Regions from separate parts of the Paenibacillus sp. KACC 21273 genome, predicted to be linked through region 1. Evidence: riboswitches for the same ligand, from Rfam matches in the RefSeq annotation. Region 1 holds a riboswitch; the other holds the start of a gene.

Region 1 (9,202 bases):
AATGTCTTTGCGCTGAATCGTCTGCATCATCGACTCAATAGCGATTTCTTCAGGCTGAATAATAAAAGTCAGTGTCGATCGTCGTCCACGTCCACGTTGTGAACTCCACTTGATCCATCCTTGTTCTGTCATTCGTGTGATTAAATTCAGAGCGTTACGATGGGTACACTCAAATGTAGTCGCTAACTCATCTAATGTAATCTGCACTTCGCTATGCTGACCATACTGTGAATGTAATAACAAAAACTGATGATGTAATTTCATAGGGATTATACTCCTTGGGTTACATGCTGGGGACCGCTTCGGGCAAGGAATCGTCCTGTCGATCGCTGTTGTAGCCGGATTTTTTGGATAACCGCTGTAGCGGTCAAAATCCGGCTACAAAGGCGAACGCTTCGCTTCTTACGGACGATTTCTTTCCCTCCGCTCCGAGCATGGAGACACCTCAATGATTGTAATGTGGGGCAGGCAGGTTTAAAAAAGCGTAAAAGTAGATTTTAGAGAATTTGATTTTATAAAAAATATACAGGTTACGTTTGTAAGTTATAGTTGAATTATAAAGATGTATTGAGACAGTAAATAAAGTTGAGTGAATATGTAATTATATCTTTATCAAAATTGATTTGTTAAAATAGGAAATTTAATAAAATAATTCTTCTCTTTATCTTCTTATTTTATCATCTACAATAAAAATAACAACAAACCTGACAGATGGTAAGCGTGATGATAAGAAAAATAGGATCTGTTAGCTAAATAGGTTACTACAGTGATGCAATTCCACAAAAAGGAGAACGAAAATGTACGAGAAATTGATCGTGGCTAAGCATCGGACGTGGATTGCTTTGCTTGGCGCGTTGGGACTGGCGACTGTTCATCAGTATTTATTTTACGGGCATAGCCTAGGGATTTCGTATCCGGTATTTATTCTTTTATTCTACTTGTATATGTACACTTATGCAGGGGACAAGCTACGTGCAGGATCATGGTTTAGCCGTTTTGCGATGACCGTTATAATTTTACTGTCGCTCACATATGGATTGTTCACCAATCCGATCTTTATGGTACTGAATGCTTTGTTTGTGCCTTGTCTGATCTTTTTACATCTTGCTTATATGTTAAGTCATCGCAGATTAGCTTGGCATCGTCCCAAGCTGTTGATCGACGCACTGGATCATATGATTCCACAAGCAGTACGACATTGGGTTACTCCTTTTCGTATACTCAAAAATGCTGCTACAGGCAAAATGGAACAGGAAAAAAAGAAAATCGTAACCAAAATATTGATCGGTCTGGTGATTGCCTTTCCGCTACTATTGATTATTATCAGTCTGCTAACATCGGCTGATCGCATATTTGGAAATTTATTATCTACATTGCCGAATTGGATTGATGGACTGTCGTTTGGAGAAGGTAGTTTTCGTGTGTTATGGATTGTGATTGGAGGACTGATCTTTTTCGGATATTTGTGGGGATTTGTACAACCCTATATCTATCCGCCAGTCGTTGATTATAGACAACAACCGCTACCCCGTTCAGCTTCTTCTGCCTCTGGAGTCGGTCTATCTTCACCTGTTCCGCCTGTCTATGGACCGCAACCGCTATTAGCGTCTCCTGTTGCTAAGCGTGATCCGGTACGCATTGATCCTATTATTATGGCGACGATACTGATCTTGATTAATATCGTGTATGTGCTCTTTGTAGTGGTGCAGTTCTCTTACTTATTCGGTGCAGGGCAAGGGCAGATTCCAGATGGGCATTCTTATGCAGAGTATGCTCGCAGTGGATTTGTTGAACTGGTCATGGTGACTTCATTGAACTTTGTAATTATGGTATGTGTACTTTTGTATATGGCAGACAGCAATCTGATCTTGCGCCGTATCAACAATAGTATGTTGTATATTTTACTGATTTGCTCTGGTGTGATGTTATATTCAGCATTTGCCCGTCTTATCTTATATGAACAAGCTTATGGATATACGTATACCCGTTTTCTTGTGCATGCGTTTATGATCTTTCTCGGTGTATTATTACTGGTCGCAGGCTTGCGTATCTATTGGAAAAAGGTACCACTTGTCAAATGTTATATCGTGCTTGCGCTTACCGCTTATGTGGTTGTGAATTATGTAGGGATGGATCGAATTATCGCTGTGCAGAATTTAGATCGATATGAACAGACAGGACAGATTGATTTCGATTATCTCAACAATTTGTCCAGTGATGCGATTCCTGTATTGTTACAGCGAAGTGCGACACTATTACCTGCATCTCAGCATTATTTCCGTCAGGATAAAGCTTATTTATTTGAAAAAGAACAATCCTGGCAGTCGATTAACTGGGCAGATTACCGCGCAATACGAGCGCTTCGTAGCGATGGATCTTCTTAATTTGGATCGAAAAGCATATTATCTTACAGCACCAAAGGAGCGAAATATGATGGTAACTCAAGCATTGATCGAATGGAATATAGATCCCACTTCGTTGCCACAGCAGAAATGGTTAACCGATCAACAACTCAATGTAGACTTGTATTCTTCTACCGTTGACCCTACAGAGGAAGGATGGAATATCCAGATTCGAATTACAGAATCATTGCCAGATTCTTGGAATACGTATGCAGAAGTTCAATTTCTGACCGATCCCGATGATCCGTTAGAAGAAGGATTTACATTTTTATTATGGGCAGGTTCTTATGTAGCCGATGTGACGATTGTAGGGGAAACTCATTAATATATAACGCAAAAAGCTCTCCATATCAAAGGAGGGCTTTTTTATATAGTCTATGGTGTTTGTTCTATGCTAGAGCCATCATTGATCTTATATCTATAGTCAATACACTTAACTTTGTTGTTGCGTTGGAGCTAGAGCGATCTCACGAATATTGATACTTTGAGGCTGACTGAATGCAAAGTAAATCGTATCTGCAATCGTTTGTGGCATTAAGTTGAGTTTAGCTTTTTCTCCGGTCGTCTGATCGTTCCACTCGGTCTCAGTTAATCCAGGAGAGATCGTAACGACCCGTACGTTGTGCGGAGCTACTTCTTCGCGTACATTTTCACTGATTGAATGAACAGCAAATTTGGTTCCACCATAAGCGACATGATCGGCAAATGTTTTTTTGCCTGCAATCGAGCTGATATTGATAATAGTACCTGACTTTTGCTCAATCATTGATGGAAGTACAGCTTGCATCCCATTCAGAAGTCCAATGACATTGGTATTATACATCTCTTGCCATTCTGCTGGATCTTGAGTCGTAATATCACCAAGCAACATTCGACCTGCATTGTTCACAATCCCTTTGACCGGACCGAAATGTTCTTCTGCTTCTGCAATCGCTTGATCCAGAGCAGGTCGATCTGTAATATCAATAATCGCTTTCATCACCTGACGACCAGCAAATGCTTTTAACCGATCTTCGCGACGAGAAAGTAACAATACATTATGTCCTTTAGCGATAAAAAGTTTGGCAGTAGCTTCTCCTATACTTGACGACGCGCCTGTAATCACAACAAATCCTGTTTTCATAATTCAATAAACTCCTTTATTGATATGAGATAGTGGAAGGGAACAACTTCACATTATCATGTCTAGGTAAGGAGCACAGTGAGAAAGATTATAGTTAACAACATTTTTGAATATAAATTTTTGATAATCAAAATATATTCCAATTGATACCCCTGATCGCATAGCAAATTACCTGCAACCCTTTGATAGATGAAGGGATTGCAGGCTAGTAATGAATATATGATTGACAGTCGCTATATTACACCGAATGAGGTTCCAATACCAATTCATCAATCAACTTGCCTTTAAATACTTTCAGATATTGATATTGCCCGTCGATACATAATTTGAGCAATCCATTATCGAAGTCTGTATGCATATCTTTGAAAAAGATACCTTCTGTAATGATCGGTCGACCATGCGTCTCATACGCAATTTCGTATCCGCGCGAAGTCTGAATCACGTCTACATCTACGCCTTGTTCATGGGTTTCTTCGAGATGGGCTTGCATACGCTGTACCGCTACAATATGTAGATCGATCGCTCCCAGCTTTTCCAGTAGGTCGTTTACGATCGAACCTTTTATAATTTCTTGCCAGCGAGTCTGAGCCGATTGTCCAATAATAAGTTGCGTAATATCGTGTTGTTGAGCGGTAGAAGTAATAATATCAGCCGCTTCTTGTCCGTTACTTTCTAAAAGCACAAAATGACCGCCAGCTTCTTCTGTTAATTTACGCCATAACGCTACATAGTTCTCTTGTTGTTGATCCATTTCATCGAGAGGTTGATCGATTACACTTAATACACAAAGTGGAGACTGAATAAGTTGAGATAAATGAATACCACGCCTGATCAATCGTTCTCCATTGGGTCCATAATACACACAGACCATAATCTTTTCAGAATTCAAGCTAGATACACTCCTTTATTGAGGTAGTTATGATCCATTAACCATAATTATTTAAAAGGAATAATACGCGATTGTATAATCTAACAAAAAAGCATGATTCACCAGTATATCAGAAGATGCCCATACATCGGGCGGATCTTGTAGTCGATTGCATAGATCAGTTAAAGCCTCTACCATCACCTGACTACGCACATCTCCCCAGCTAGCATGATGTTGATCGATATGAGATTGTGCTTGCTGTAACGAGCATTTTTTCAGCGTAGAGAATACCCGGCACCATTTCACCAAGTCTAAATGTTGAACCTGATCGGTAAACGAATATTCCGCCCAACCAGTAATCCCATGACTTGCTATTTTTAACAGCCCACAATGCAGATACCCATCCATATCAGGTAATGCGAGCAGATGATTATCATACTGGAACACTTCAATCGAATGAATATGATGTGTAGCCAGATCCACCGTGGATACAGTGTTGCTAGCAGGCGCTATCGGCGAAATTAAACTCATCTCAAATCTACACTCCTTCAAATAAAATCGCTATCTCTATACACAGTAAAACCAGATAAATCAGTAGCCGGCACACTTTTTTGATGTCAGATATTGTTAGCAATCATAGTACCGTTAAGGGTAGAAGTAAAATCAAATCTAAGCTTTTAATAGGCGTTATATGCTTGAAAATAACGATGTAATCGGATTCATTGGTCTCAATCACGTTCTAATGGCTATCATGCTCGCTGATACAACCGTTTATATAAATACTGCGCAAACAGCAGAAAAAGAAGGATGGAATGATGCAAATAAGAGCATACTGCTCAAAAGATAAAGGAATTGATTCAAATTCACTCTTTATGAAGATTCAGACTGCTTTACAAACGAAAAAGGCGGGCGTATGATTTCATTCAAGTTCATTACAGCTTAATGGCTGAAAGGCTAAATCTAGACCTTTCAGAAAGCGGGGGAACCATACGAATAGACAGGGTATTACAGATCTATTCAGGGGTGAATCAGAGACGACAGCTCAGGCTGATCTATCTGTAGGGAGACTCTTACTTCCGAATCCGTCAGCTAACCTCGTAAGCTGCAATAAGAGAGACGACAACAGTCATCTATGCCATATCAGGGGCTTTTTTTGCTCCTGTCTTAGAAGCTGATGAAGAGGTCCTCTTCTAACGGCTTTTTTTTGTTGTCTACAATGAGTGGAGGAGCGCGAACACGCATGGAGTACGAACAGGAATTTGTACTGGTATCGCCTGCTACAGTAGCAGGGGAGCAATTTATTCAATTACTCAAAGTTAAAAAAATACCGTTTGCTATTATAGTGAACAGTCAGGCAGATCAGCTTCGATTTGAAAAGATAGGCATTGAGCATATTCTAGTAATAGATACTCAGCGACAAGACTTATGGCGTATCCCGCAATTGAATATTGGCAAAATCTATTTATTTGAACGTAGTCTACCGTTATGTTGTCGTTATATCCAGATCTGTCGTGCATGGACATCTGATAAGCTATATGTCATTACAGAAGGCAGCCAATCACGCTTAATTTATCGTGGTTTGGGTGCAGATTATATTATTCATACCAATGGAAGTAGCGCTTCGTTTTTATTATAAAAAAAGACTGCTGATCCAACGATCATTTTATTTTGCAATTTGTCGGTGATATCTTGATAATAAAGAAGATAGAGAACCAAGATGATGCGCAGAATGGAGATGATCGTTGTGATCGGTAAAACAGCACTCGTCGCTGGAGCAACAGGTCTTGTGGGCAAAAAGTTGTTGCGTCAGTTATTAGATAGCACAGAATATACACGAGTGATTGCTCTTGTCCGTGAACCTGTGCAACAACTACAACATCTGAAGTTGCAACAGATCGTAGTGGATTATCATAGATTAGAAGATTATCGAGCAGAGATGAAAGCAGATGATGTTTTTTGCTGTCTCGGTACAACGATTAAGCAAGCAGGAACGCAAGCGCAGATGATCGAGATTGATGTATTGTATCCTGTGTCTGTCGCTATGGTGGCGTATAAACAAGGAGCCAAGCAGTTTATCGTGATTAGCTCGATGGGCGCTGATCCCAAATCCAGTATTTTCTATACACGTACCAAAGGAGATATGGAGCAACGGTTACAACAAGTTGGTTATTCTTCATTATCGATTGTTCGCCCCTCTTTATTGCTAGGCAAACGCAAAAATAGCCGCGCAGGAGAGCAATTCGGTGCTGTAGTCTCTCAAGCATTATCATTTCTAATGATAGGTCCTCTCCGCAAATATCGAGGTATCGAAGCAAGTGACGTTGCACGAGCGATGTATCGGATCGCTCAGACCTCCAAGTCAGGTACTCACATATATATGTCAGATCAATTGCAACGAATCGCAGACGAGTCCCAGAGTCGCTCTGCTTCGATAAGCAAATCAGCGAGATCGTAGTAGGTTATAGTTCAATTTTTAATTATAGAAATGGAGAATATCAATATGCCTCAGTTAGAACCAAAGCAAGCCGCTTCAATTATCGAAAAATGGATTGCTTTTTACGATATGGATAATGCCAAAGCATGGGATAAAGACGATTATCCTTTTATCCAATCTTCTTGCAAAGTGATGCGCAGTGCTATTCAAGCATTACGTGGAAAAGCACCTGCACCTAATGAACGTCGCAAAATCGTGACTGGACTTGAAGATTGGTTAGATGATTCATTTATGGACGATCCGAATGAATGGGAAAAAGAAAATAAAGCATTTGTGCAAGAAGCATTAGAAGCGATTCAATTTACGATTCAATTTCTACAAAAATAATGAATAACAGGTAGGAGTGCTCTATGCCAGACGGGTATATTCCACTGTGCAGTCGTGTAATTGGCGATTTTTATATTGCATTTGAACCGCACTCCCATAGTCTAAATATCTATATGCAAAGACCAGAACCAGCGCTCGAAGGGTCTACAGATAGTTCTACGATTATATCGGATGATCAATCTACCATTCCGCCTGCTTCGATGTTGTTGATCGGGTATCTCAAGGTCACATATTCACAAGCTGCTAAGCCTACCGAGTCAGAAGATGATCCTTCTGAAAAAGGGTGTGGGCTGGATGCGGTCTATATCAGTGATTTTCAAATTTATTTCAATTATCAAGATCTCAAATTAGCTGTACCTGTGATTACGTTGTTACGAGATACATTAGCGACTGAAGGATATCGTCTACTGGCTGCACATATTTTCAAAAATGAACGCTCGTATGCCAAATTACATCATACGTATATCGAGCGTTGTGGAGCCACGATACGGCGTGAATATAGCGATTATGTCATTATAGAATGGAAATGGAATCCGGCAGATGATGCAGACAGGAGAATAAGATGAATCACGATACGAACAACCATATTCAGGTAACTCTGTGCCGGGAAGAAGAAGCTCATATCATATGCAATATGTATCCATATTACTTGTACGATCTGTCAGAGATATGGGAACGTCAGCCGAACTCACAAGGCATATTTGATGAAGAACAATATGCTACGCTTCACCAGCAAAGCGATGCGTTTCTGATCTGGTGGCGACATCCAGGGGTTCTATATCCGTGGATTATTCGTGTGAACGGCGTGCCTGCTGGATTTGCTTTGATAGCGACTCCTCCTTATATCCCTGATGGTTCTCATGCACACTATTACTTAAATGAGTTTTTTGTTATGCGTCCATTTCGTGGACAAGGAGTCGCTCAGCAAGCGGCTATTCACGTATTTGACCAATATCGAGGCGATTGGGAACTACAGACCAATGCTTCCTCACGAAATCATCATACTCAATCGTTCTGGAACAATATATTGTCACAATATACAGAGGATCAGTACAGTAAGCGCGAAATAACAGATGAAGATCAGCAACAATTGCTCTCGTATTGCTTTAATAATCAGCAAAAAAACGAATAATCATGATTTTTTTCAGTTTGTTACTTTCTTTTCATGGACAATATATAACGTTTTGTGTAACATAGGCATAATTCACTTTATTGATAAGGAGTATACCTATGGCACAAAAAGAAGGTTCAGGTTCAGCAAGTACAGGCAGTGGTAAGATCGAACGGTTTTCAACAAGCGGGTTTATTTTGGCAGCGATTGGTAGTTCAGTAGGTCTGGGGAATATGTGGAAGTTCCCTTATATCACCGGTAAATACGGTGGGGCTGCATTTTTCTTAATGTTTATTATTTGTCTGATCGTAGTAGGTCTACCGATTCTATTGGCAGAAATGGCGATTGGTCGAAGTGGACGGGGTAATGCTGCGGCTTCGCTTTTCAACATTACAGGGAAGAAGCATTGGAAATGGATCGGTACGATTCCAGTAGTGACTTCTTTCTTGATTATGTGTTATTACGGTGTGGTAGCAGGATGGACATTGCATTATACGGTATTGTCTTTTAGCGGTAGTCTGTCTGATGTTAATACTGATTTTACAGCAGCATTTACAAATTTTGCTGGTGGTTATGCACCATTGTTCTGGCAAGCGGTTGTAATGTTAATTACAGGTATCGTTATAGCTAAAGGGGTATCTGGCGGAATTGAGAAATACAATAAGATTCTGATTCCAGGATTTTTGGTTATTTTGCTAATATTGATGTTCCGTTCATTGACGTTGCCTGGAGCAGCGGCAGGGGTAGAATTTTTCTTAGCACCTGATTTTGATAAGTTAAGTCGGGCTTCGATCTTAACAGCGCTAGGACATGCGTTCTTCTCGCTGTCACTTGGAATGGGTTGTATGTTAACGTACGGTTCTTATGTGCGTAAAGA
Region 2 (9,202 bases), 310 kb from region 1:
AACCTGCGCTCCATAACTTACTGTAGTTGGAGTACTTTCAATCGTATTTCGTTTTAAAGTAACACCTACGCTACCCCCATCAGGAGTTAATGTAGTCGTTACAGTAGCAACTCCACTTGCGTTTGCTGTAGCATTGCCAATAGCTGTTGTACCATTATAGACAGTGACTACATCTCCAGCACTTACACCTGTAACGGTCACTGTATCTTGATCACCATATTGATTATCAATAGCAATATTAGCGGCTGGAATAGAATTTAGTACAGCACTACCATACGTAAAAGATGTTTTAGTACTTTCAGCAGTACCTCGAACCGTACTAACATTGATTGTGCCACCACTTGGAACTAGCGTTGCTGCGATAACGGCTGTTCCTTGCGCATTGACGACTCCAGAGCCTAGCAATGTATTGCTAGTGTTATAAACAGAGATAGTATCTCCTTGAGTCTGTCCTGTAACTGTAACCGTTGAAGAACCGACGACTACATTGTTTACACTGATTTGTGCAGAAGAAGGGGCAGTAGGAGCAGGAAGTATAGTAAAGGTTCCTTGCTGTGTTGCACTGCCTATAGAAACATTTAATGTATTTTTAGAAGTTCCGGTAAATTGATAATTACCAGCGGCTGGTAATATTTTATTATTAAGGGTCAACGTTGTAGAAGGTAATAAAAGAAGAGCTGCGGTAGTAATCGTAACTGTTTGTCCATTATTCGTAATTTCACTAGCTACCAAATTTCTACCGTTAATCTGGTCAGCTGTTGTTGCTTTAATTCCGGCAGGTAAAGTATACGTGATACTGCCCAGAAGACTAATTACATCTCCTAAATTATAAGTAACACTCAAATTAGCTGATTGTCCCACAACTTGTACTCCATTAGCAGAAGTAATAGTCATCGAACCTGCAGCTGCACTTGCGTACCGAGGCAAGCCTGTAAAAATCAAAGTTACGATTAAAAATACTATAAAAACCGAGTAACTCCGTTTCTTCATATTTTTCTCCCCTTTTGTTTTAGTTAAATTGCCTGTCGCAACAAATAACACATCTTGTTATAGCTTACAGATTCATTTTCCTAGAAACAGCGGCAGTTATATATAGACTTTATTTCCTATTTTATACATTTTAGGAAATAGGAAAACCCTCCTCTTTCTTTTTTTCGCCTATAAAAAGGAAAAAGATCACCCTTTTTGAAATAAAGGTGATCTTTTTTATTTAACCTATACTTTTGTTAAAAACAGCCGCAATTGCTTGTGCACGGTCGGTTACACTCATCTTATTAAAAATATTCGTTAAGTGATTTTTGACAGTATGTTCACTTATAAATAGAGCCGCCGCAATCTCTTTATTACTGGAAGCTTTGACGACTAGCTCCAATACTTCTTTTTCCCGTGGAGATAATCCAAATTCTTTGACGATCGCTTCCAGACCACGTCCCTCTGCTACTTCGGCAGTTAACGCACGAGGAACAGGTTTTTCTTCCATTAAGCTAATTTCCGTTTGCAAAGTATGACGACTAAGCATGAATAAACGGAACTGACTGATCAAAGCAGGATCAATATTAGTAAATTGGGAATCAGTCATGAGTTGGATATCGTTATCACCTGAAGCAGCCAGAGCAAATACCAATACCATTGTTTGCCCGCCCTTACTATATGGATGGGAGGCTGGACTATTTTGATTCTGTTGAATTTTCCTAAAATCTTCAATCATTTCTGCTTCTTGTTCAAACAAGTGAGGAAAACTACGTAAAGTGGCTGGATCTGAAAACGACATCAGACAAGCACGTGCAATCGTTTCTCCTTCTTCTTTACGTAATCCGCCCCATAATGCAAATTCCATCACGATTTTCTGTGCATCCGTAGCCAGTTGATATTGCGCTACATTCCATTCCCGAATCGATTCATGCAAAATATGAGCAAATCGATTACTGTTTGATAAAAACTGTTGGCGATCATAAAGTAGCTTCATAATGACACTGCCCATCGTTGCCAGAGCAGACAAAATCTCACGACATTCTTCGCCTTCTTGCTCATCTCCTATTGCAACAGCAAGTACAGCTCTAGTTTTGTCTGCATAAACGATAGGATATTCAATCATTAATGATGAAGGCACTGAACGATTCAGATATGAATGTGTTGCCGGTTGATTATTTCCATTTTCCAAATAGCGACGAGCAATATCTCGGGCATACGTTTCTCCGCGCGGGCTTTCCATACCACGAGCGACCATTTGCACTTTTTCGTCTTCACTTGCCCGATGAACAACAATTGATGCAGATGGACTCCATACCAGATTCAGACTCATATCTACCAGCATAAATAGAACCCGCTGAATATCCTGCACAGATACCATTACACTGGCTAGTTCCATTAACGGCTTGAAGCGCTGAATCTGCTTTTCCATACGACCATGAGTAATATGGTTACCAATATACCAACCAATTAAAGAGATCAATGTTTCTTCAAAACGAATATTGGTATTTGTTGATAATTTTTCTTCCAAACCGATGCCAAATAACAACCCGTAATTTTCATCGTCATACCGAATCGGAAAACATTGTACTTCATAGATCGAAGCTAATCCTTTTTGTAGAAAAAAGTGACTGCGTGGATCTCTACCTACATCTTTCCAGTGGCTTAATTGCTCGCTAAGTACTGCTTGACCGAGAAAACCTTCGCCTTCGTGGAAAATAGCTCCTTTTAACTCAGCGGCGGCAGGCCCTGTACTGCTCACAATACGATAAGTACCAGAAGATGTTTTTAAAGCAAATCCGAATACATCTGCCAGATCGCTAGAAGCAAGCACCGCTCGTGTCACTTCTTCTATAGGCATATTGCGACTGGAATCCGACCGCAACGTTTCATTAAGAGTCGTCAGACGTTCTGCGAACTTTTTCTCTTTGTATCCTGATTTCAAGATAAGCGCGATAGCTTTAGATAATTTATTAATCTTATCTTTTTTATATTCTATTTGCGTAACATCGTCTTCTGGTGTACTTTGTATTCGTTCTCTCATGATACGGAAAAGTTCCGCAGGCCCTTTCAAATCCGGGCTATTGTAATTCACATGATCGATAATGTTTTGTCTGGTATTTTCTTGAATAATAATGCCTGCCCAGATATACATCTCAATCGGTTGCTGATCGATACTAACAGGTGAAATAATCCACTTGATTCCAGGTATCCATTGATCAGACAAAGCAGTAACTCGAAGCCTTTTCAACTTATCGATTTCTGCTTTTAACATACTTTCAAGTTCTTTGGGATACGTGATGAACAAATTAGCGATTTCAGCATCTGAAGGTGTACTTAACAAATGCCCTTCATGATTTGTAATAAAAATAAATAAACCTGTAAGTTCTGCATATACATTTTGGAGTTCCTGACAGCTGTCCAAGTTATCATTTATAAAATAGCTTTCAATCATAAGCATTCATGTCCACTTCTGTTTGAATATAAGGCGTTTTATAACGATAAATAGCACGCGTACCCTGACCATTTTTTTCTAAAATTGATAATTCAGTCAAACGATCAAGCGCACGTTCAATTAAATGCGCATTGCGTCCAAGTCGTTTGGACATGCCCGTACTGGTTTCTAATGCATAAGGATTATTTTCAAAAAATAAGGTACATTCCATCTGTAATGTGATTACATCGCTTTCTGATACCATAAAAGCTTAATCCCTCCTTATACCAGCCGGACAAATGGTGTTTCTGAAATATTAGCTACGATGTGTGGTGCTGACACTCTTCCGCTTGGTGATTTAGTTACTTGTAAATACTGATAATTACCATCAACCCATGTTCGGATTACTCCATTACAAGTACGTTCCAAAAATGAAGCTGTCTCTGTTCCAATTTCACTAAAATTACAATGCGCCATTACAGTAATGCCAAGCGCCCGCCAAAGTGAAATTTCTTCTGAGAAGTATTTCACAACAAAATCTTTGCCACGTTCTGAAATAATTGTATTTAGATCATAATAGATGAACCAACGCTTATCACAAAGCTCTTCACATTCAAAAATAGGAGAAAGCTTTTCATTTAGCGTATTAGCATATTCATCATTCTCTACATCATCTACACGAATAAGCGCTTTTTCTAATCCACTGTCTACAGCACGCTTATAATGCTCAATAAAATGAGCTTTTCCTTCATCGACAGCCTGACGCAAAGACACTCCAAACAAATCGATCGTATCGGCAAACATATCTAAAGTAGTATTACCAGACATCATCGTCACTGTACAATCATCGTCTTTGATACGTTGTGCATAAATAGAAGAAAGTAGATATCTATAGTTGGCTTTACTATTTGTATCGATCATAAAGACGCTGCCTTTAGGAATACCACCCATCAACAGATCATCTAATGAATCAATACCTGTGGATAGTACTTCAGTTTCCTGTACCAATATCTTATCTTCTGCCATCGATAACGAAGGAATAATATATACTCCATCTTCGATAAACTTATAAGTATGTTCACCTTCCAAAATTCGGGTACCACGCATTTTAAGTACTTCAATAGTACGCTTACGATACTTTTCCATTAAAGGCTTTAACGAAAGTCTGATAATCCCATCACAGATATAATTCTCGAAAGGAATATTCATCCCTTCTACTTCTGAATATTCTCTTATAAAAAAAGAAGTTAAAGTATGCTTGCGCATAATGTTACGAATGGTATAAACATTTGTCCTGGCTTCTTGTTCACTACTGAGTAAGCGAAATAAACTAATACTATCCATAACTACGCGTTTACAACCAATTTCTTTGATCATATGTTCAAAAAGACCATTGGGTTCAAGCATTTGTTCTAATAAAATCTCGGGTTCTATACAGATCACACGTAATAAGTTACGCCGTTCCAACTCTTTCAAATTCCAACCGAACCGTTGCATATCATCGTAAATTTGTTCAGGAAGTTCTTCAAATGTAATGTATATCCCCGGTTCATTATGTTTAACAGCACCTTCAACCAAAAATTGCATGCCTATTGTAGTTTTTCCTGTGCCTGGTTCACCTTCCAGAATTACGACGCCTCCTGGCGGTATGCCTCCACATAAAATATCATCCAGTCCCGGGATACCTGTACTAATTGGCTGTTTTAATGTACTAATATAAGCAGCTTCACTTTTTTGCATGTAGTGTTCCCTCCATCTGTAGAATATTTTAGTCAAGCAAGGGACAGCTTCTTACGATGATAACTTTATCTTAATTATAACAAGGCTTTATCAATAGAAGAAAGCAAATTTCCAATTTTGGTAAGGACGGAAAAAGACGCATTGTATTCACAACCTTTTTTACCATATTTTACTTGTTATTATATGATATAAATAAAGATAATCCTACTGTTTTGAATCCTGAATAATTACTTTTAAAATATAATTCTTCTATAGAAGCTACATATTTGGAGAATGCTTCAAAACGCTACGAATAATAAAAGACCGACGATCTGAGGGTCGTCGGTCTTTTGCATAAATAGTAGACTATATAAAGTATTATTAACCTTCTAATGCTGTTTTAAACTCTTCAGAAGATTGGTTCCACCATTCTTCATTATGAGCGACTAATAATTTTTTAAGTGCAGCCTTTTCTTCGCTTCCCAAACCTTCTAACATAATGCGACGCTTGATAGCATAATCCAGTTTGTTCACATGCTCTGCGAGGATTTTCCATCCTTTTTTCTCTTCTTCGTTAATCCACATTTCGCAAGCTGTAGCGCCAGCATAATTAACACCTTCAGCTAATTTATCGACTGCTACCCATACTAACCATACTTGACGACCGCCATTTACTTCTTCGCGGTTAGTCGTAAATTTGATCCCTTTTTCTACTTTACTTTTGGCGTGCATTGCACCAACATCGATTTTTGCTTCGCCATGGTCTATAATGATAGGGGACACATTATTGAGGTTAATCGCTCCTGCTCCAAAACCTTTGTGTTTACTGCTTTTTGCACTACTACTTACAATATTAAGTGACATCGACTTTTTACTTGGTTGATTTTCATCCATATCGTTCAAATACTCCTTTGTGGGGTCAGTATAAATAAGGTTATTATACATAGATTTATGGTTCGATTTATTATTCATATTGTATCGAATATTGCCTTAAAAGCCAATAAAGTCGATTATTGTCATCAATTTTCATAAAAAAAGGAAAAAAACGTTCATTATTGGGATCGACGAACCGAATAAAGTATATATAGTGATCACAATTCTTCATCAAACGCCACTATATGAGCAAAAGATTAAAATTTTTTAACTTTTAAAAAGACGATAACCGTAGGGTTTCACAGAGATTTAATACTAAAATACAAAAGTAAATCTTAAAAACAGATGAATAAACGTTTGCCAAAGTAAAAAACCTCTGGTAGAATAAATCCAGTGAGATTTTAGTAACAACTTTGTAAACTTTAAAACTAAATGCTGTAACCTTTATAGCAACTGAAAATTTTGTCGTTTTGTCGTAATGATCCGTGTACGGTACACACCAAGCTTTGAGCCAAATTCCGTGGTACCGGGAAACGGGGGAACCGTTTTGGGTGAATTGATCTTGTTTCGGAGGGATCATAGGGGAATACCTTCTACCGAATCCTTAAGCTAACCTCGTAGGCAATTGGAAGGGGACAATTGATTTTGAACATGAAAAAGAAACTAACAGCCGCAGTAATGGGACTTGCTATTGCATTTACGTCACTTGGAGTAACAAGTGCGCATGCAGATTCTAAAATGGATCAAGTTATCGACGGAGCTATTGGAACACCTTATCGTATTGGTGGAACATCTTTCAGCGGTTTTGACTGCTCGGGATTTACACAATATGTATTCAGCAAAATGAACATTGATCTTCCTCGCCAATCTAGCTCTCAATATCAAGTAGGCGAGCCTGTATCAAAAAGTGATTTAATTGCTGGAGATCTGTTATTTTTCAATACTACTGGGGCTGGCGTTTCACATGTAGCAGTTTATGTAGGAAATGGTAACTTCGCACACGCTTCTACTTCCAAAGGTGTGAGAATTGACAGTTTGAGCATGGATTACTATCAAAATCGTTACGTTGGTGCTAAACGTGTTATGAGCGATTCCACATATAACACCTTCGCAACTGACAATTAATCATCGTATTTACAACTCATATAAATGAACCTATAAACCATTGAAGATTCCCGCCAGAATCTTTAGTGGTTTTTTTATGTTCCTATATAAGTAAGACGTATTAAACATCCAATAGGTTACATAAAATAATAAATTTATATCAATTGTTCTTTATAATTATGTCTACTTATTATTAACCTACTCGTAATTATGGTAAACAGGATATTGCAAATTTTTTAAGTTTTTTTTATGGTATATATAAAGTACAGTCAGAGGAGGTTATGTCATGAGCTCACTGTCACATTCTATTTTTCATACGATTCCTTTGACAGAACAACATGCTGCCCAAGTATGTACATGGATATATGATCCTCCTTATAATATCTACGGCTGGATGCCCTGGGATCAAATGAAAGAATTAGGGATTGAGTTCGGTGATCCTGAGATTCGGCAACAACAGTATGTATCGGTATTGGATCAGACAGAACAGTTAGCCGGATTTGCTCAACTTTTTCCATTAGGAGATACGATACGCTTAGGGATTGGCATGCGTCCTGATCTTTGTGGTCATGGTTATGGAGAAGCTTTTGTAGAAGCTATTGTAAAAACGGCTCAAAACCGTAACGCGACAGCCGAAATCGATCTGGAAGTGTTGACCTGGAATCAGCGGGCTATCCGTACGTATCAAAAAGCAGGCTTTTATATTACAGATATGTATGAGCGTAGAACGCCTGATGGTATGAAGCCTTTTTATTGTATGGTCTATCAAGCACCTACTGATGCACGTTATCTTGATATATAAACAAACAAAAAGCACAGCGTAGATGATCTTCTAGTTCATCTGCTCTGTGCTTTTGCTATATACGTATTTTATTAATCTTTTGTTAGATCAAGGTCACAAATGTCATTTCTTCTTTGCCAATCAAAATATCAATGCGATGTGTGTCTGCATCATAGATGACTACCCCACTACCTACGTGGATCATAGATTGTGAGCCAAGCGCAAAAAATAAGTCTTCTGCCAACGCTTCATTTACTTCATTTCGTTCACCCTCAGCAAGCACTTCCCACTCTTGAGGTTCCATATCAAAAAACAAATAACTGTCTGGAATCATGGCTACTGCTGATGTTAAATCACTCAATATCTCTTCATAATCTCTTCCATGCTTAACGCCCATACTCAACCTCCCGATCTGTCGATATTGTTACAATTCCCAACTTATTTACATTATAACGCAAATATACACTAAAAAACTCTTAACAATGCAGCATATCTTGTCGATAAAAGAGTATCAGATGTTTTTGGAAAACACATCATTACATGGAAGTGGATGATGAGAGAGATAAACTATATACTCACGGACGAGGTGTATTATGCAAATTTCAACAATTATTGGTCTAATACTTGGTTTGGGTTCACTTATATTCGGTATGCTTCTAAAAGGTGCCCCCCTTATCAATCTGGTTAATAACCCGGCTGCTTATGTCATCATTTTTGTTGGTACAGCAGCAACAATCTTTATGGCTTTTCCAATGAATGAAGTTAAACGTCTTGGCAAATTGTTTAAAGTTGTTTTTGTTCAACAAAAATTAATGGACAAAAAAGATCTAGTAGGTATGTTTATGGAGTGGGCTTCTATTACGCGTCGTGAAGGTCTACTTGCATTGGAATCCAAAGTCGAAGAAATTGATCATCCTTTCCTTCGTAACGGAATGCGTATGATTATTGATGGTAATGATCAAGAGTTTGTACAAGATGTATTGATGGAAGATATTAATGCGACAGAAGAACGTCACCGTTCAGGCGCACTTCTTTTCTCACAAGCAGGTATGTATGCTCCTACACTGGGTGTACTTGGAGCGGTAGTAGGTCTGATTGCTGCGATGGCGGATTTGACTGACTTGGAAAAGCTTTCTCATGCGATTGCAGGGGCTTTTATGGCAACATTGCTCGGTATCTTTAGTGGTTATGTATTATGGCATCCTATTGCAACGAAGCTTAAACGTTTATCCAAAGCTGAAGTAGAAGTTAAATTAATGATGGTAGAAGGCTTACTATCTATTCAATCCGGTGTATCTACTATTGCGATTAGCCAGAAATTA

Evidence for each region. A riboswitch is a leader RNA that binds a small molecule or an ion and turns the genes downstream of it on or off. The one in region 1 is predicted to bind cyclic di-AMP.
Region 2: linked by a shared signal. The riboswitch ahead of PQ460_RS23090 (C40 family peptidase) and the one ahead of PQ460_RS01040 (hypothetical protein) in region 1 are both predicted to bind cyclic di-AMP.

Annotation. Positions count from the first base shown of each region.
Region 1 is NZ_CP117876.1:217,044-226,245, forward strand. It holds gene PQ460_RS01010 (ABC transporter substrate-binding protein) at 1-264, opposite strand, end outside; gene PQ460_RS01015 (DUF4153 domain-containing protein) at 798-2,384, shown strand; gene PQ460_RS01020 (hypothetical protein) at 2,431-2,727, shown strand; gene PQ460_RS01025 (SDR family oxidoreductase) at 2,836-3,525, opposite strand; gene PQ460_RS01030 (universal stress protein) at 3,764-4,414, opposite strand; gene PQ460_RS01035 (hypothetical protein) at 4,466-4,924, opposite strand; cyclic di-AMP (ydaO/yuaA leader) riboswitch at 5,336-5,512, shown strand; gene PQ460_RS01040 (hypothetical protein) at 5,634-6,029, shown strand; gene PQ460_RS01045 (oxidoreductase) at 6,111-6,848, shown strand; gene PQ460_RS01050 (hypothetical protein) at 6,894-7,214, shown strand; gene PQ460_RS01055 (hypothetical protein) at 7,238-7,780, shown strand; gene PQ460_RS01060 (GNAT family N-acetyltransferase) at 7,777-8,346, shown strand; gene PQ460_RS01065 (sodium-dependent transporter) at 8,445-9,202, shown strand, end outside.
Region 2 is NZ_CP117876.1:5,258,898-5,268,099, forward strand. It holds gene PQ460_RS23065 (S-layer homology domain-containing protein) at 1-990, opposite strand, end outside; gene PQ460_RS23070 (LuxR C-terminal-related transcriptional regulator) at 1,211-3,424, opposite strand; gene PQ460_RS23075 (hypothetical protein) at 3,417-3,668, opposite strand; gene PQ460_RS23080 (ATPase domain-containing protein) at 3,686-5,143, opposite strand; gene PQ460_RS23085 (YwhD family protein) at 5,504-6,016, opposite strand; cyclic di-AMP (ydaO/yuaA leader) riboswitch at 6,495-6,634, shown strand; gene PQ460_RS23090 (C40 family peptidase) at 6,647-7,120, shown strand; gene PQ460_RS23095 (GNAT family N-acetyltransferase) at 7,386-7,901, shown strand; gene PQ460_RS23100 (hypothetical protein) at 7,984-8,277, opposite strand; gene motA (flagellar motor stator protein MotA) at 8,474-9,202, shown strand, end outside.